Regions from separate parts of the Streptomyces sp. NPDC032745 genome, predicted to be linked through region 2. Evidence: riboswitches for the same ligand, from Rfam matches in the RefSeq annotation. Region 2 holds a riboswitch; the other holds the start of a gene.
The links. A riboswitch is a leader RNA that binds a small molecule or an ion and turns the genes downstream of it on or off. The one in region 2 is predicted to bind ZMP and ZTP.

Region 1 (9,145 bases), on a different contig from region 2:
AACGCCAGGTCCATCGCCTCCTCGGAGATCCCGTGGGCGACCGTGACGTGCGGGTGGTACGGGAACGCCAGCTCCCGGTCGAGCGGCCCGTCCGGGGCGCGGACCAGGCCCTGGAGCCGGGTGCAGCCCGTACCGCCCTCGACGACCCGGACGAAGACGACCGGCGAGAGCGGGCGGAACGTGCCGGTGCTGGCCAGCCGCATCGCGAAGGGGCCGAATGCGGCCGCGACCTCGGTCAGGTGGGCCCTGATCTCCGGCAGCCGGTCCGCCTCCACCTCGGTGGGCGGCAGGAGGGTGACATGCGTGGGGATGCCGTGCGCGGCAACGTCCCCGAAGCCGGCGCGCAGCTCCTGGAGCTGGCTGCCGTACGGCTCCGGGACCGCGATCGAAACGCCGAGCGTTACGGTCCCCACGTATGTCTCCTCCGTCGTCTGGTGCGTACAGGTTGCGTACGGGTCCTGCCGACCCAGTGTGGGGCCAGCACCCCCCGGATTGCCAGAGCCTCTTTCGCTGACCGATTTGTCAGCCCCGGGTCAGTGCTTGGCGGGGACCAGTCCGAGGCGGTCGTAGGCCTGCGCCAGGGTCTCGGCGGCGACCGCGCGGGCCTTCTCCGCGCCCTTGGCGAGGATGGAGTCCAGCGTCTCCGGGTCGTCCAGGTATTCCTGGGTGCGCTGCTTGAACGGTGTGACGAAATCGACCATCACACCGGCCAGGTCCGTCTTCAGCGCGCCGTAGCCCTTGCCCTCGTACTTGGCCTCGAGGGCGGGGACCGACTCCCCCGTGAGGGTGGAGTAGATCGTGAGCAGGTTGCTGACGCCGGGCTTGTGCTCGGCGTCGAAGCGGACCTCGGCCTCGGTGTCGGTGACCGCGCTCTTGATCTTCTTCTCGGTGACCTTGGGCTCGTCGAGGAGGTTGATCAGGCCCTTGGGGGACGACGCGGACTTCGACATCTTGATCGACGGGTCCTGGAGGTCGTAGATCTTCGCGACCTCCTTGACGATGTGCGCGGCGGGGAGGGTGAAGGTCTGGCCGTAGCGCTGGTTGAAGCGCTCGGCCAGGTCGCGGGTCAGCTCGATGTGCTGGCGCTGGTCCTCGCCGACGGGGACGGCGTTCGCCTGGTAGAGCAGGATGTCGGCGACCTGGAGGATCGGGTACGTGAACAGGCCGACGGTGGCGTTGTTGACGCCGCCCTTGGCGGACTTGTCCTTGAACTGGGTCATCCGGCTGGCCTCGCCGAAGCCGGTGATGCAGTTCATGACCCAGCCGAGCTGCGCGTGTTCCGGGACGTGGCTCTGGATGAAGAGCGTGCAGCGCTCGGGGTCGAGACCGGCGGCGAGGAGCTGCGCGGCGGAGAGCCGGGTGTTCGCGCGGAGATCCTTCGGATCCTGCGGCATGGTGATCGCGTGCAGGTCGACCACCATGTAGAAGGCGTCGTGCGTCTCCTGCAGGGCGACGTACTGGCGGATGGCTCCGAGGTAGTTCCCGAGGTGGAACGAACCGGAGGTGGGCTGGATACCGGAGAGCGCGCGAGGACGATCAGAAGCCATGGCTCCATTCTCTCAGGTGCCGGAGCCGTGACGGGCCGCGCCTGACCGATTCCCGGGCTCCGCCCCGGACCTGCCCCCGGACGGAGTCCGGGGGCAGGTCCGCGCCTCGTCCGGGGTCAGGACAGGGGGAGGCCAGGTGCCGGGTAGGCCGAGAGGAGGTCCGCCACCTCGGCGCGGATCGCGGACAGGGCCGGCTCGTCCGACTTGGACGCGGCGTCCACCGCCCGGGAGATCCAGTCCGCCACCACCGGCATGTGCTCCACAGCCAGGCCCCGCGAGGTCAGCGACGGAGTGCCGATACGGATGCCCGACGGGTCGAACGGCTTGCGCGGGTCGAACGGGACCGTGTTGTAGTTCACGACGATCCCCGCCCGGTCGAGCGCCTTGGCCGCCACCTTGCCCGGGACCCCCCGCGAGGTCAGGTCCATCAGGATCAGGTGGTTGTCCGTGCCGCCCGAGACCAGGTCGAAGCCCCGGGAGAGCAGGGCCGCCGCCAGCGCCTTCGCGTTCGCCACCACCGCATGCGCGTACGTCACGAACGACGGCTGCGCCGCCTCGTGCAGCGCCACCGCGATGCCCGCCGTCGTCTGGTTGTGCGGACCGCCCTGCAGGCCCGGGAACACCGCCTTGTCGATGGCCTTCGCGTGCTCCTCCCGGCACATCAGCATCGCGCCCCGCGGGCCGCGCAGCGTCTTGTGCGTGGTGGTGGAGACCACGTCCACGTGCCCGACGGGCGACGGGTGCGCCCCGCCCGCGATCAGGCCCGCGATGTGCGCCACGTCCGCGACCAGGATCGAGCCCGCCTCCTGCGCGATCGAGGCGAACGCCGCGAAGTCGATCGTGCGCGGGAGCGCCGTACCACCACAGAAGATGATCTTCGGGCGCTCCGTCAGGGCCAGCTCGCGCACCGCGTCGTAGTCGATCAGGCCCGTCTCGGCGGACACCCCGTACTGCACGCCCCGGAACCACGACCCCGTCGCCGAGACCCCCCAGCCGTGCGTCAGGTGCCCGCCCATCGGCAGGGCCATGCCCATCACCGTGTCGCCGGGCTTCGCGAAGGCCAGGTACACCGCGAGGTTCGCCGGCGAGCCGGAGTACGGCTGGACGTTCGCGTGGTCCACCCCGAACAGGCCCTTGGCCCGCTCGACGGCCAGCGCCTCGACGCGGTCGATGTTCTGCTGGCCCTCGTAGTAGCGGCGGCCCGGGTAGCCCTCGCTGTACTTGTTCTGCAGCACCGTGCCGGAGGCCTCGAGCACGGCGGCGGACACGTAGTTCTCACTGGGTATCAGACGCAGGGTCTGCGCCTGCAGGGATTCCTCGGCGGTGACGTAGGACGCCAGCTCGGGGTCCGTGGCGAGAAGGGCGGGGTGGCGGCTCGCGCTCATGGCGGCTCCTCCGGGGTCGATGTCAGATCTCGTCCCCGCGAGGCCCAGGCGAGCGGCCCTGAATGCGGTCGTGCGCGCACGACTCCCCCGGAGTTGGTTCTCCGTACGCCAGTCGCCGTGCGTGCCGCCCACCTTAGCGGGCGGTCCACAGGAAAGGTTTCCCCGTCCGGTATACGAGCGACGTATAGCCGTATACAAGGTGATGTGACGCCGGTGGCACCACCCTCGTCACCCCTGTCACCCGGCCCGCCTGACCGACGATCGGAGACCCCGTGTCGACAACTGCTGATGCCATGCGTTCCGCCGAGGCCCACAGTGCGCACAACTACCACCCGCTGCCCGTCGTCGTGGCGTCCGCGGAAGGCGCGTGGATGACCGACGTGGAGGGCCGCCGCTACCTGGACATGCTCGCGGGCTACTCGGCGCTCAACTTCGGCCACGGCAACCGGCGTCTGCTCGACGCCGCCAAGGCCCAGCTGGAGCGGGTCACCCTCACCTCACGGGCCTTCCACCACGACCGGTTCGCCGACTTCTGCACCGAGCTCGCCGCGCTCTGCGGCAAGGAGATGGTGCTGCCGATGAACACGGGTGCGGAGGCCGTGGAGACGGCGGTCAAGACGGCGCGCAAGTGGGGCTACGAGGTCAAGGGCGTCCCGGACGGGCAGGCCAAGATCGTGGTCGCGTCCGGCAACTTCCACGGCCGGACGACGACGATCGTGAGCTTCTCGACGGACCACGAGGCCCGCGACCACTACGGGCCCTACACGCCGGGGTTCGAGATCGTGCCGTACGGGGACCTCACCGCGCTGGCCGCGGCCGTCACGGCGAACACCGTGGCGGTGCTGCTGGAGCCGATCCAGGGCGAGGCGGGGGTGCTGGTGCCGCCCGCCGGGTACCTGCGGGGCGTACGGGAGCTCACGCGCGAGCGGAACGTGCTGTTCATGGCGGACGAGATCCAGTCGGGGCTGGGCCGGACCGGGAAGACGTTCGCGTGCGAGCACGAGGAGGTCGTGCCGGACGTGTACGTCCTCGGCAAGGCACTGGGCGGCGGCGTGGTCCCGGTCTCGGCCGTCGTCGCCGACCGGGACGTGCTCGGGGTGTTCCGGCCCGGCGAGCACGGCTCCACCTTCGGCGGCAACCCGCTGGCCTGTGCGGTCGCCCTGGAGGTGATCGCGATGCTGCGCACCGGCGAGTACCAGCAGCGTGCCACCGAGCTCGGCGACCACCTGCACCGGGAACTGAACCTGCTGGTCGGCGGGGGTGCGGTGACCGCCGTCCGCGGGCGGGGGCTGTGGGCCGGCGTCGACATCGACCCGGGGCACGGCACGGGCCGGGAGATCTCCGAGAGGCTGATGGAGCTGGGCGTGCTGGTCAAGGACACGCACGGGTCGACGATCCGGATCGCGCCGCCGCTGGTGATCAGCAAGGAGGACCTGGACTGGGGTCTGGACCAGCTGCGGTCCGTGCTCGCGGCCGGCTGACCCCGGCTCCGCCGCGGGCGCGGCCGGCGGCCGAGCGGGTCCCGGCCGCGCCCGCGGGCAGACGGGCCGGGCCGGGCCGGCGGCCACCGGACGCGGCTACAGGATGACGTGCGGCAGGAAGCGGGCGTACTCGTCGGTGACCGGGCCCGCCGACTCGCGGATGCCGAGGCCCGCCGCCTCCTCCTCGACGACCCACGCGCCGAGCACCACGCGGTTGCCGTCGAAGTCGGGCAGCGGGGCCAGGCCCTGGAAGACGTACGTCTCGTCCTCGTCCGGTACGAACGGCTCGCCGCCGGCCGGGTGCAGGGTGACACCGGCGCCCTCGCGGCCCAGCAGGGGCTTCGCCGCGTACCCGGTGGTCTGCGCGAGCTCGCGCGGGCCGTCGAGGTAGGCGGGCAGCAGGTTCGGGTGCTCCGGGAAGAGCTCCCACAGGATCGCCAGCAGCGCCTTGTTGGACAGCAGCATCTTCCACAGCGGCTCGATCCAGGTGGTGGTCCCGGAGCCGCCGCCGTGGTCGTACGTACCGAGGACCTGCGGGCCGAACGCGTCGGTGGCCAGCCATTCCCACGGGTAGAGCTTGAAGCAGCTGCGGATGAAGCCGAGCTTCTGGTCCACGAACCGGCCCGACAGGCTGTCCCAGCCGATCTGCTCGACGGACAGCGCCTCGGTCTCCAGGCCCGCCTGCTCGGCGGTCTCCTGGAGGTAGGCGACCGTCATCAGGTCCTCGCCGAGCTCGTCGGTCTCGGAGTGCGCGAAGTGCAGCGGGCCGGGCGGCAGCAGCTCCGCCTGCCGGCGCCAGGCCTCGACGAGCCGCTCGTGGAGGGAGTTCCACTGGTCGGCGCCGGGGAAGCGCTCCTCCATCCAGAACCACTGCGGACTGGCCGCCTCCACGAGGGAGGTGGGGGTGTCGGCGTTGTACTCCAGCATCTTGGCCGGGCCGCCGTCGCCCTCGTAGCGCAGGTCGAACCGGCCGTACAGGGACGGCTGTTCGGCGCGCCGGCGCCAGGACTCGGCGATGCGCTCCGCGAGGCGCGGGTCGGTGATGCCGAGGTCCGCGAAGCGGTCGTGCTCGACGATGTGCGCGGCCGCGGCCAGGCACATGGCGTGCAGCTCCTCGACGACGTTCTCCAGCGCCTCGACCTCGGGCAGCGAGAAGGAGTAGTACGCGCTCTCGTCCCAGTAGGGGCGCAGGGAGTCGTCGGGGTAGCGGGTGAGGGGGTAGACGAGCCCCTGCTCCTCGACGGTCTTCTGCCAGTCGGGGCGCGGCTCGATGGTGTGACGGCGCACTCGGGGTCAGCCGCCGCTGGAGCTGGAGTGGCCGCCGATGCCGCCGCGGGTGACGGCCGACTTGTCGAAGCTGCCTCCGCTGACCCGGTTGTTGGAGACGCTGCCGCCGTAGTAGTACGTGCCGCGGCTGCTGCTGCTTCCGCTCTTGCACTCCTTGCTGTTCAGCTTCTCCATGGTGGCGCGGTCCACGCAGCGCTTGTCGGGCTCGCTGCTGCTGCCGCAGGCCACGAGGGCGGCGGCGAGCAGGCCCATGCCGCCGAGGGCGACGCTGCCGGAGCGCATGCGGCGTCGGGTGGTGGTGCTTCTACTGCTGTCGTCCATGGCGGACAGACTAGAACGGGGCACCGAAGCGATGGAATCCGGCCGCCGAAACCCTCTCATCACCTCCATGACCTAGAGTCAATTCGTGCTTCTTGGGATGGTTTGCGCGCTCGGTGCGGCGGTCTGCTTCGGCACGGCGTCGGTCCTGCAGGCGATGGCCGCGCGGGCGGTGGAGCCGGGCACCGGGTCGGGGGTGGACACGGCGCTGCTGCTGCGGGCGGCACGGCAGTGGCGGTACGTGCTGGGCCTGGGGCTGGACGCGGCCGGGTTCGTCCTCCAGATCGTGGCGCTGAAGAACATCCCGATCTACACGGTGGGGGCGGCGCTGGCGGCGAGCCTCGCGGTGACGGCGGTGGTCTCGGCGTGGCTGCTGCACGTACGGCTGAGCGGGGCCGAGTGGGGCGCGGTGGGGGTGGTGTGCGCGGGGCTGGCGATGCTGGGGCTGGCGTCGGGCGAGGAGGGCTCGGGGACGGGTTCGTTCGCGCTGCAGCTGGGGCTGCTGGTGGTGGCCGGGCTGGTGCTGCTGGTGGGGGCCGTGGCCGGCGGGCTCCCGGACCGCTCCCGGGCGCTGGTCCTCGGCCTGGCGGCGGGGACGGGCTTCGGGGTGGTGGAGGTGGCGGTCCGCCTCATCGACGACATCTCGTTCAGGTCGCTCACGAACCCGGCGCTGTACGCACTGCTGCTGGGCGGGGGCGCGGCGTTCCTGCTGCTCACCTCGGCGCTGCAGCGGGGCTCGGTGACGACGGCAACGGCGGGCATGGTGATCGGCGAGACGATCGGCCCGGCGGTGGTCGGGGTGGTCTGGCTCGGCGACCGCACCCGTGAGGGCCTGACCTGGCTGGCGGTCCTCGGCTTCGCGGTCTCGGTCGCCGGAGCCCTCCTCCTGACCCGCTTCGGTGAACCCCCGGCAGAACCCAGCCCTGCCGGCGTTTGAGGCGCTGGGGGTCCCCCCGGCGCAGCGAGGGGGAGGGTTCGGGGGCGGAGCCCCCGACAGCGGCGGCGCGCGGACGCACCGGCGTCACGGCAGAGCGGAAAGCAGGGCCGCCAGCGTCGGGGACCATGCGCTCGTCGACGGGGTCCCGTAACCCACCACCAGCGCCTCGCGGGGCGGAAGCCCTGCCTCCGGGTGGGTGTAGCGGGACAGGGTCTCCAGGGCCAGGTCCTGCCAGGCCGCCGCCCGCAGCACCGAGGCCTGCGTCCCCGCCGGGAGGTCCAGCACCGCGTGCAGGCCCGCAGCGATGCCCGACACCGCCACCCGGCCGGAAACGGCCGCGACCAGCTCGTCCCGGCGCCTGCGGTACCGCAGCCGCATGCCGCGCACATGCCGGTCGTACGCCCCGGACCGGATGAACTCCGCGAGCGTCAGCTGGTCCAGCGCACTCGACGTCCAGTCGATCGGCCCCTTCGCCGCGACGACCTCGTCCAGCAGCCCCGGCGGCACCACCATCCACCCCATCCGCAGCCCCGGCGCGAGCGACTTGCTCGCCGTGCCGAGGTACACCACCCGGTCCGGGTCCAGTCCCTGCAACGCCCCCACCGACTGGCGGTCGTAGCGGAACTCCCCGTCGTAGTCGTCCTCCAGGATCAGCCCGCCCGTGGTCCGGGCCCAGTCGACCGCGGCCGCCCGCCGGGCCGGGGTCAGCGCCGCCCCGGTGGGGAACTGGTGGGCGGGGGTCAGCAGCACCGCCCCCGCCTCCGCGGACAGGTCCGGCGTCCGCGCCCCCGAGGCGTCCACCGGCAGCGGCCCGGTCCGCAGCCCCGCCCCCGTCAGCAGGTCCCGGTGCAGGTCGAGGCTGTACCCCTCGACCGCCACCTCCCGTACCCGCCGCGCCCGCAGCACCCCCGCCAGCAGCGTCAGCGCATGCACGAACCCCGCGCACAGCACGATCCGCTCCGGGTCCGCGTACACCCCGCGCGCCCTGGCCAGGTACCCCGCGAGCGCCTCCCGCAGCTCCACCCGGCCGCGCGCGTCCGCCGCGTACCCGAAGGCATCGTTCGGCGCGTCCGTCAGGGCACGCCGGGCCGCCGTCAGCCAGGCGGCGCGCGGGAAGCCGCCCGGGTCCGGGGTGCCGGGCAGCAGGCTGTACGAGGGCCGCCGCCGCTCGGGACGCCGGACCCGGGCGGCGCCCGCGGGCCGCCGCGGGCGGGCCCGTTCCGCGACCCGCGTGCCCGAGCCCTGCCGGGCCGTCAGCCAGCCCTCGGCGACGAGCTCGGCGTACGCCTCCGCGACCGTGTTCCGCGCGATCCCGAGGTCGGCGGCGAACGACCGCGACGACGGCAGCCGGGTCCCGGGCGCCAGCCGCCCGCTGCGCGCGGCCTCGCGCAGCGCGTCGACGAGACCGGCCCGCAGACCTCGCCCGGCGGAGAGGTCCAGATGCAGGTCGGCACCGAAAGTGGCCCATGATTCCGTCATGGATATGGACCATATCGGCGGGCCGCCTGCTGCCTACGGTGGGGACATGACCACCACGCACGAACACACCGCCGCACACGCGCCCGAGCACACCCCGCGCATGGGCTGGGCCCAGCACGTGCCCGACGTCTACAAGGCCATCGTGGGCCTGGAGACCGCCTCGAAGAAGGGCCTGGACCCGGTCCTGGTCGAGCTCGTCAAGATCCGCGCCTCGCAGATCAACCACTGCGCCTTCTGCCTGGACATGCACGCGAAGGACGCGCTCGCCGCGGGCGAGAGCGTCGAGCGGATCGTCCAGCTCGCCGCCTGGGAGGAGTCGCGCCACTTCTACACCGAGAAGGAGGCCGCGGCGCTCGAGCTGACCGAGGCCGTGACCGTCCTGACCGACGGTTTCGTTCCCGACGAGGTGTACGAGAAGGCCGCGAAGCACTTCGAGGAGAAGGAGCTCGCCCAGCTGATCGCCGTGATCGCGACGATCAACGTCTGGAACCGCTTCGCGGTGACCACCCGCATGGTCCCGGGCCACTACACGCCGGGCATGTTCAAGTAGGAACCGGCCGGGCGGGACCGGCCGTCAGTCCGGCCGGAACGAGCCCAGGGCCGCCGCCATGCGGGTGCGGACGGCCTTGGCCTCGGCGGCCGGGCCGAAGGCCATGAGCACCCACCGGCTGCCGTCGGAGGCGACGGTGAGCCGCCCGATGCCGTGTCCGG
Region 2 (9,145 bases):
GGCGCCGTCCAACTGGTCGCCACCGTACTGAAGTTCGCCCCGCTCCTGCTGGTCGCGGTGGGCGGGCTGTTCTTCTTCGACCCGGCGAACCTCGGCCCCTTCCAGGCCACCGGCCAGAGCCCCGTCGGCGCGGTCTCCGCCGCTGCGGCGATCCTGCTCTTCAGCTACCTCGGCGTCGAATCGGCCGCCGTCAGCGCGGGCGAGGTCCGCGACCCGGCCCGCAACGTCGGCCGGGCCACGATCCTGGGCACCGCCGGTGCGGCCGCCGTCTACCTGCTGAGCACCCTCTCCGTCTTCGGCCTGGTCCCCCACGAGAAGCTGGTCGCCTCCGAGGCCCCGTTCACCGACGCCGTCAACGCCATGTTCTCCGTCGACGGAGGGGCCGGCGGCACCTGGGGCGGCACCCTCGTCGCCTGCGCGGCCGTGATCTCGATGCTCGGCGCCCTCAACGGCTGGACCCTGCTCAGCGCGCAGACCCCGTACGCCGCCGCCCGCGACGGGCTCTTCCCTAAGGTCTTCGAGACGAAGAAGCGGGGAGTCCCGGTGATCGGCGTGCTCGTCACCGTCGCCCTCGCCTCCGGCCTGACCGTCTACAACTACACCGCCGGCTCGGACGGGGTCTTCGAGGTCCTCGTCCTGGTCACCACCTTCACGGCGACCGTCCCCTACCTGCTCTCCACCGCCGCGCAGATCTACTTCCTGCTCTCCGGGCAGTCCGGGCGCGTCCACCGCGGCCGCCTGGTCCGCGACGGCGTCCTCGCCGGCCTGGCCTTCGGCTTCTCGATGTGGCTCGTCGCCGGCTCCGGCTACGCGGCCGTCTACCAGGGCGTCCTGTTCCTCTTCGCGGGCGTCCTCGTCTACGCCGCGATGTCCGCGCGAAAGCACCGCGCGACCGCCTGACCTGCGCGGTAGTTTGGAACGAGAGGAAGAGAGAGGACAAGCAGGGGGCAGTAAAGAGGTCGCCATGTCCGCGATCAGAGAAAGCATCGACATCTCCCGCAGTCCCGAAGACGTCTTCGACTACGTGACGGACCCCACGCATCTGCCGGAGTGGCAGGACAGCGCCGTCTCCGCCCGCCCGCTCGACGGCGCACCCCTCCACGTCGGTTCGAAGGTCAAGGTCACCCGGCGCATGGGCAAGCGGGAGTTCCCGATGACCATGGAGGTCAAGGAGCTCGACCCACCGCGCAGCTGGCGCCTCCACGGGCTCGACGGACCCGTACGGGGCGATGTGCGCGGGACCATCGAACCCCTCGACGGCGGGAAGCGCTCGCGCGTGACCCTCGACCTCGAATTCGAGGGCCACGGCATCGGCAGGGTCATCGCACCGCTCGTGGTCAAGCCGTACGCCCGCAAGGAGATGCCGCGCAACGAGGAGAAGCTCAAGCACCTGCTGGAGCACTGAAACACCCGGCAACCGCCCGCGGCGGAAAACCGGATGCCTCGGGGTACGTGGTGCACCCACACTGGGCGCGCCACGTACCCCACCCCTGAGGACCGCTTCTCGTGCAGGCTGCCGTCACCGTCACCCCCGCCCAGATCCCCGAACTGCTGCTGGGCCTCGCCACCGTGCGGCCCGTGTTCCTCTGGGGGGCACCCGGGATCGGCAAGTCCTCGCTGGTACGGAAGTTCGCCGACTCCCTGGGCCTGGAGTGCGTCAGCCTGCTCGGCACGCAGCTCGCGCCGGAGGACCTGATCGGGGTACCTCAGATCCGTGACGGCCGGTCGGTCTTCTGCCCGCCCGAGGCCATCGCCCGCGACGAGCCGTACTGCCTGTTCCTCGACGAGCTCAACGCCGCGACCCCGGACGTCCAGAAGGCCTTCTACTCGCTCATCCTGGACCGCCGGATCGGCAGTTACGAGCTCCCGGCCGGCTCCATCGTGATCGGCGCGGGCAACCGGGCCACCGACAACGCGCTGGCCCGGCCCATCGCCTCCGCGCTGGTCAACCGGCTGACCCACGTACATCTGCAGGCCTCCGCACAGGACTGGCTGGTCTGGGCCGGGGAGAACGGCATCCACCCGTGGATCACCGACTACCTCACCGACCGCCCCGACCACCTGTGGTCCGCGCCGCCCAAGACCGAGGAGCCCTTCTCCACCCCGCGCTCCTGGCACATGCTCTCCGACGCCCTGCACTCCTTCGGGACCGGCCTGGACGAGCAGACCCTCAAGATCGTCGCGCACGGCACCCTCACCCCGGCGCACGCCGTCTCCTTCTGCGGCTACGCCAAGATCGTCCGCCACACCTTCGGCATCGAGGCGATCATCAAGGGCGATGCCTCCTGGCCCACCCGCCCCGCCGACCGAGATCTGCTCTACTACCTCGCCGAGGCCTTCCGCGGACGCCTGGTCAAGGAGCTCCCGGAACGCAAGGAGCACGTCTCGCCCGCCGTCCGGCAGACCGCGTACCGCGCGAAGTCCCTGCTGGTGCAGCTCGCCGAGATCTCCGTCGAGGTCGCCCAGACGGTCATCGCCGACGACGCCGACGGCCTGCCGGTGCTGCCGGCCTGGTTCCTGGTGGAGGCCGCCCGCGACATGCCGAGGCTGGTCGCGGCGCGCCGGTGAGCCGTACGGGCCGGCCCGTCCCGGGCACCCCTGCGCGCCCGCCCCGCCGGAGCCCTGCCCGTGAGCCGCAAGCAAGCCGGAAGTGAGCCACCCGTGACCCGCAAGAAGAAGCCCGCCGCCCCGGACCCTGCCACCCTCGCCTACGAGGCCGGGCGGGCCGCGATCCGGCAGAACCCGGCCCTGGGCGCCCTCTCCGCCACCCACTGCCGCGACCCCCGGTGCGCCTCGTGCACCTGCGCCGGGCTCGCCCTCGTCACCTCCAACGGGGTGATCCACGCGCACCCCACCCGCCGTGCCGAACCGCAGGAGTGGGCCTGGGCGCTGGCCCACTGCCTGCTCCACCTCGGCTTCGGCCACGTACCCGCCGCCAAGGAGGAGGACCGCCCGCAGCCCGCCCCCGCCCAGCTCGCCGCCCGCTGCGTCGTCGTCAACCGCTTCCTGCTGACCTTCCCCGTCGGCCGCGCCCCCGACCACCTCCCCGCCGAGTACCCCGGCGGGGACGAAGAGCAGCTCGCCGCCCGTTGGCACCGCGACGGCGTTCCCGCCGCGTACGAGCACTGCGGCACCTCCGGCGAGCACCCCGACCAGGTCCTGGCCGGCTGGCGCACCCTGACGACGGAGGTCCCCGACTGGGAGACCTCGTTCTCGCACGCCCTGACCCGCAGCGTCTCCGCCGCCATGGACGTGGCCGGCGGCCGCCGCGACCGGATCACCGGGGAGCGGCTCCGGCAGCACCCCTGGGACCGGGCCCTGAACTGGTTCGTCTCCTCGTACCCGCTGCTCGGCGGGCTCGCCGCCGGCCTGCGAATCGTCGCCGACGCCGAGCTCGCCCGCGCCCAGGACATAGCCGTCGCCGCGGTCAGCGCGAGCGCCGGGGAGATCTACGTCAACCCGCTGCGTACGTTCACCGACGCGGAGTGGCGCTTCGTTCTGGCCCACGAGATGCTGCACGCCGCCCTGCGCCACGGCGAGCGCTGCGGCGCCCGCGATCCGTACCTGCACAACGTGGCCGCCGACTACGTGGTCAACGGCTGGCTCGTGGAGATGGGCGTCGGCGAGATGCCCGAGGGGCTGCTGTACGACCCGGAGCTGAAGGACCTCTCCGTCGAGGAGGTCTACGACCGCATCGCCACCGACCTGCGCCGACTGCGCCGACTGTCGACCTTGCGCGGCAAGGGCCTCGGGGACGTCCTGGGCGAGGCGCTGCCGCATGCGGGCAGCCTCCCGTACACCGATCTGGACGATTTCTACCGGCGTGGCCTCGTCCAGGGCTTCGACCTGCACACCTACGGGGAGCGAGGGATGCTGCCCGCCGGGCTGGTCCAGGAGATCCGGGCGCTGGCCCACCCGCCCGTGCCCTGGGACGCGCAGCTCGCCCGCTGGTTCGACGAGTACGTCCCCAGGCCCGAGCCCGTACGCTCCTACGCGCGCCCGGCACGCCGCCAGGCCTCCACTCCGGACATCCCCCGCGCGGGCCGGTACTTCCCGCCCGAGGAGATCGCCCGCTGCACCTTCGGCGTGGTCCTCGACACCTCGGGGTCGATGCCCGCCGCCCTGCTCGGCAAGGCGCTCGGCGCGATCGCCTCGTACGCGGAAGCCCGCGACGTACCGGCGGCACGCGTCGTGTTCTGCGACGCGGCGCCGTACGACGCGGGCTATCTGCCCCCGACCGAGATCGCGGGGCGAGTAAGGGTGCGCGGGCGGGGCGGGACCGTGCTCCAGCCCGCGATCGACCTGCTCCAGCGCGCGGAGGACTTCCCTCCGCAGGCCCCGGTGCTGGTGATCACGGACGGGTGGTGCGACACCCTGCGGATCCGGCGCGAGCACGCCTATCTGGTTCCGCAGGGTGCTTCCCTGCCGTTCACGCCCCGTGGGCCGGTCTTCCGACTGGCCTGAGGGCGCGGGCCTGCCTAGTCCAGGTAGTCGCGCAGCACCTGCGAACGCGACGGGTGGCGCAGCTTCGACATGGTCTTGGACTCGATCTGGCGGATGCGCTCACGGGTGACCCCGTACACGCGGCCGATCTCGTCCAGGGTCTTCGGCTGGCCGTCGTTCAGGCCGTAACGCATCGAGACGACACCCGCCTCACGCTCGGAGAGCGTGCCCAGGATCGACTGCAGCTGCTCCTGGAGGAAGGTGAAGCTCACCGCGTCGGCCGGGACGACCGCCTCGGAGTCCTCGATCAGGTCACCGAACTCGCTGTCGCCCTCCTCACCCAGGGGGGTGTGCAGGGAGATCGGCTCGCGGCCGTACTTCTGGACCTCGATGACCTTCTCGGGGGTCATGTCGAGTTCCTTGCCCAGCTCCTCCGGAGTGGGCTCCCGGCCGAGGTCCTGGAGCATCTGGCGCTGGACGCGCGCCAGCTTGTTGATGATCTCGACCATGTGGACGGGGATGCGGATGGTGCGCGACTGGTCGGCCATGGCGCGCGTGATCGCCTGGCGGATCCACCAGGTCGCGTACGTGGAGAACTTGAAGCCCTTGGTGTAGTCGAACTTCTCCACGGCGCGGATCAGGCCGACGTTGCCCTCCTGGATCAGGTCCAGGAAGAGCATGCCGCGGCCGGTGTAGCGCTTGGCCAGCGAGACCACGAGGCGGAGGTTGGCCTCCAGCAGGTGGTTCTTGGCGCGGCGGCCGTCCTCGACCAGGATCTCCAGCTCGCGCTTGAAGGCGGGCTTGTGGTCCTCCTCCTCTTCGAGCTTGTACTCGGAGAAGAGGCCCGCCTCGATGCGCTTGGCGAGCTCGACCTCCTGCTCGGCGTTGAGGAGCGGCACCTTGCCGATGAGCTTGAGGTAGTCCTTGACGGGGTCGGCGGTGGCGCCGGCCACCATGACCGTCTGCGCCGGGGCGTCGTCCTCGTCGTCGTCGGACAGGACGAAGCCCTGGGCGCCGCCGGCCTTGGGGGCCTCCTCCTCGACGTCGTCGACGAGGTCCTCGGCGGCCCAGTCCTCGCCCTCGGCGGCCGGGGTCTCGCCCTCGTCGGCGTCCTTGGCGCTGGTCTTCTTGGCCGCGGCGGTCTTCTTCACCGCGGTCTTCTTCGCGGCGGTCTTCTTGACCGTCCGCTTCTTCGGCTCGGCGGCGGTGTCGGCCGTCACCTCGTCCTCGGTGGCCGCGGCCGGCGAAGCGGATATCGCCGCCGCGGTGGCGGTGGCCGGGCTGGTGGCCGAGGCCTTGCGCGCACCGATGGGGCGCGGCGCGGCGGCCGCCTTCTTGGTCACGGTGCGGGCAGGCGCGGCGGCCGCCTTGCGGGGCTTCTTCGCGGCAGCCTTCGTGGCGGGGGCGGCGCTGACGTGCAGCGCGACACCCTCCTCGTCCAGGACCTGGTTCAGGCTGCGCAGGACCCGCTTCCACTGGTCCACCGGGATGCGGCCGGCCTCGAAGGCCTGGCGCACGTCGTCACCGTTGATGTGACCCTGCTCGCGGCCGCGCTCTACGAGCGCGACGAGGGCCTCCGATTCGGCGATCTCCGGAGGGAACGTACGGGACGGGCTGAGCGACACAAGGAGCCTCTCGTTGCGAACAGATAGGGAGTGGGCGGGACATCATCGCGCGGACTCGGGAAACAGACCCGAGGGGGGTCTGTATTCCGGGGCCGCGCGAGGACACCTGTCGGTTCATCGCATGCCCGAGTCGATTCGTTACGCGCTGAATTGAGTGACCTGCGCCACGCTGTGGGCGCGCAACCGATCGGCCGTGGATCCGTCCGCGCCTCCGCCCCCTTTCCCGTCAGCCCGTTTTGCGGGCTTCGATGAGGAAACGGGCGGTGTGCGCCACGAACGGACCGTTGCGTTCGATCTGTTCGTGGAGCTCGCGCAGCCGGTCCCGGTACTGCCCGACCGTGAAGCCGGGCACCATCCAGATCACCTTCCGGAGAAAGTAGATCACGGCTCCGATGTCGTGGAACTCCGTGCTCAGTCTTTCGGAGCGCAGATCGACGACCTCGAGACCGGCCTTGCCGGCATCGGCGACCGCATCGTCGGGGTGCCGGCCGCGCCGGACCTCCTCCGGCTGGGGCCCGAGGAAGTACTCGACGAGCTCGAAGACGCTCGCCGGCCCGACCTGCTGCGAGAGGTACGTTCCGCCCGGACGCAGGACCCGGGCGATCTCCTCCCACCAGATGGTGACCGGGTGCCGGCTCGTGACCAGCTCGAAGGCCTCGTCGCCGAACGGCAGCGGCGGCTCGTCGGCGTCCGCCACCACCACCGCGCCCAGCGGGTGCAGCAGCCGGGTCGCCTTCGTGATGTTCGGCGGCCAGGACTCGGTGGCGGCCATCAGCCGGGGCAGGGTCCCCGCCCCCGCGAGCACCTCTCCGCCGCCGGTCTGGATGTCGAGGGCGGCGTCGACCCGGGCCAGCCGCTCGCCCATGAGTCTCTGGTAGCCCCAGGAGGGGCGCTGCTCGGTGGCCCGGCCGTCGAGCCAGGAGAAGTCCCAGCCGTCGACGGAGACGGACTCGGCCTCGGCTACGAGATGGTCGAAGGTGCGCGTCATGTCTCGATCGTCCCAGGCCGGGCGCCGGTGATCCACCGGTTTGACCGGATCCCGGCGCCCCGGGGCCGCCGTGCACTCCGGACGCGCCGACGAGGTCCATTAGAGTGGGGGCGGGCCGTGACTGGCGTTCGGGTGGATCACCACCGGGGAGCGGCCCGGCGCACCTCCCGTGCGCCCGGCGTACCGCGGGTACGCCGACTTGCCGCGCGCCTGGGCGAACCGCGATCCCGCAGCGACGCTCAGGAGACCCCATGACGACTGCCCAGACGACGACTGCCCAGACCGCCCGGCCGGCGCAGGCTGCCCGGCTCATGGACGGCACCGCCCTCGCCCGCCGCATCTCGGAGCAGACCGCCGTCCTCGCGGCGAAGATCACCGAGCGCACCGGCACCGCTCCCTGCCTCGCGACCGTGCTGGTCGGTGAGGACCCGGCGTCCGTCACGTACGTACGGATGAAGCAGAACCGTTGCGCCAAGGCCGGGATCACCTCCCGCCACGTGGAGCTGCCGGCCGAGACCACCACCGAGGAGCTCGTCGCCGCCCTCACGGCCCTCTCCGAGGACCCGGAGATCAGCGGCATCCTGCTGCAGCACCCGGTCCCGCACCACATCGACGAGCGCGCCGCCTTCGAGGCCATCGCGCCCGGCAAGGACGTCGACGGCGTCACCATGCACTCCTTCGCCGCCATGGGCTTCGGGCTGCCGGGCTTCGTCTCCTGCACCCCCGGCGGGATCATGCGGCTCCTCGCGGAGTACGACGTGGACCTGACCGGCAAGCACGCCGTCGTCGTCGGCCGCAGCGCGATCCTGGGCAAGCCGGCCGGCATGCTCCTGCTGGAGCAGAACGCCACCGTCACCTACTGCCACTCCCGCACCGTGGACCTGCCCTCGATCGTGCGCCAGGCCGACGTGCTGGTCGCCGCGGTCGGCAAGGCCGAGTTCATCCGCGGCGAGGACATCAAGCCGGGCGCCGTGGTCCTGGACGCCGGCTACAACGAGGGCAACGTCGGCGACGTCCACTTCGAGTCCGCCGCCGCCCGCGCCTCGCTGATCACCCCGGTCCCCGGCGGCGTCGGCCCGATGACCATCGCCGTCCTGCTGGAGCAGACCGTCCAGGCGGCCGCCGCCCAGGCCGGACTGGCGCTCGCGGAGCTCTGATCCGCCCCGCACCCGCGCACGGTGAACGCCCCGGGCCCTTCGGTCCGGGGCGTTCCGCATCCCCGGGTGTCCGGTTTCGTACGCCCGCCACCGGTGGGGCGACCGGTGTGCAGCCGTCCCGCCGGGCGCGATGACCGGCGCGGTGACCGGCCGGAGCCCCGACGTCCCGAGGCGGCCGGCCAGCTCGTCGCGGCGGTGCGGCGGAGGCCTTCCCCGGCCTTCCTCACCAAGCGCCTCAAGGGACCCACGGGTGCGCAGCACCCGGCCGAGGGGCCTGCGAACCGGTTGGTGCAGCAGCCTGACGGGGGCCGGGGAGGGAGCGGTATGTTTGCGCCGGGGCGCGAGATGACACGTGCAACACGTTTCCTGGGGGAACTGCTGATGGACCTGTTCACGCCACTGGAGCTGCCCAACGGGACGGCCCTGCCGAACCGCCTGGCGAAGGCGGCCATGGAGGAGGGCCTCGCCGGGGCCGGCCAGCTGCCGGACGAGCGCATCGAACGGCTCTACCACCGCTGGGCCCGCGGCGGCGCCGGGCTGCTGATCACGGGGAACGTCATGGTCGACCGCCGGGCGCTGACCGCGCCGGGGACGATCGTCCTCGACGCCCGCTCCCCGCTCGACCCCTTCCGCCGCTGGGCCGAAGCCGCGTCCTGCGGCGGCGGCCGGGTCTGGATGCAGATCAACCATCCCGGCCGGCAGGTCGGCTCGGAGATGCCCGGCACGGCCTGGGCGCCCTCCGACATAGGGGTGAGCCTCGGCAGGCACACCAAGCGCTTCGCCCGCCCCACCGCGATGACCGAGGCCGACATAGAGGCCACCGTCGGCCGCTTCGCGGTCACGGCCCGGCGGGCCGAGGAGGCCGGCTTCGACGGGGTGCAGATCCACGCCGCCCACGGCTACCTCCTCAGCCAGTTCCTCTCCCCGCTCGT

Region 1: it holds a riboswitch for ZMP and ZTP, as region 2 does, so the genes downstream of both, ACZ5WG_RS00070 (serine hydroxymethyltransferase) here and ACZ5WG_RS20725 (bifunctional 5,10-methylenetetrahydrofolate dehydrogenase/5,10-methenyltetrahydrofolate cyclohydrolase) in region 2, are expected to answer to the same signal.

What each region holds. Positions count from the first base shown of each region.
Region 1 is NZ_JBVING010000001.1:6,609-15,753, reverse strand. It holds gene ACZ5WG_RS00080 (2'-5' RNA ligase family protein) at 1-413, opposite strand, end outside; gene trpS (tryptophan--tRNA ligase) at 534-1,547, opposite strand; gene ACZ5WG_RS00070 (serine hydroxymethyltransferase) at 1,664-2,932, opposite strand; ZMP/ZTP riboswitch at 2,968-3,058, opposite strand; gene rocD (ornithine--oxo-acid transaminase) at 3,205-4,413, shown strand; gene ACZ5WG_RS00060 (glutathionylspermidine synthase family protein) at 4,510-5,700, opposite strand; gene ACZ5WG_RS00055 (hypothetical protein) at 5,707-6,021, opposite strand; gene ACZ5WG_RS00050 (DMT family protein) at 6,119-6,955, shown strand; gene pdxR (MocR-like pyridoxine biosynthesis transcription factor PdxR) at 7,040-8,434, opposite strand; gene ACZ5WG_RS00040 (carboxymuconolactone decarboxylase family protein) at 8,481-8,984, shown strand; gene ACZ5WG_RS00035 (hypothetical protein) at 9,009-9,145, opposite strand, start outside.
Region 2 is NZ_JBVING010000007.1:349,405-358,549, reverse strand. It holds gene ACZ5WG_RS20755 (amino acid permease) at 1-900, shown strand, start outside; gene ACZ5WG_RS20750 (SRPBCC family protein) at 965-1,405, shown strand; gene ACZ5WG_RS20745 (ATP-binding protein) at 1,507-2,568, shown strand; gene ACZ5WG_RS20740 (vWA domain-containing protein) at 2,662-4,464, shown strand; gene ACZ5WG_RS20735 (RNA polymerase sigma factor) at 4,479-6,068, opposite strand; gene ACZ5WG_RS20730 (methyltransferase domain-containing protein) at 6,295-7,056, opposite strand; ZMP/ZTP riboswitch at 7,164-7,279, shown strand; gene ACZ5WG_RS20725 (bifunctional 5,10-methylenetetrahydrofolate dehydrogenase/5,10-methenyltetrahydrofolate cyclohydrolase) at 7,308-8,213, shown strand; gene ACZ5WG_RS20720 (NADH:flavin oxidoreductase/NADH oxidase family protein) at 8,559-9,145, shown strand, end outside.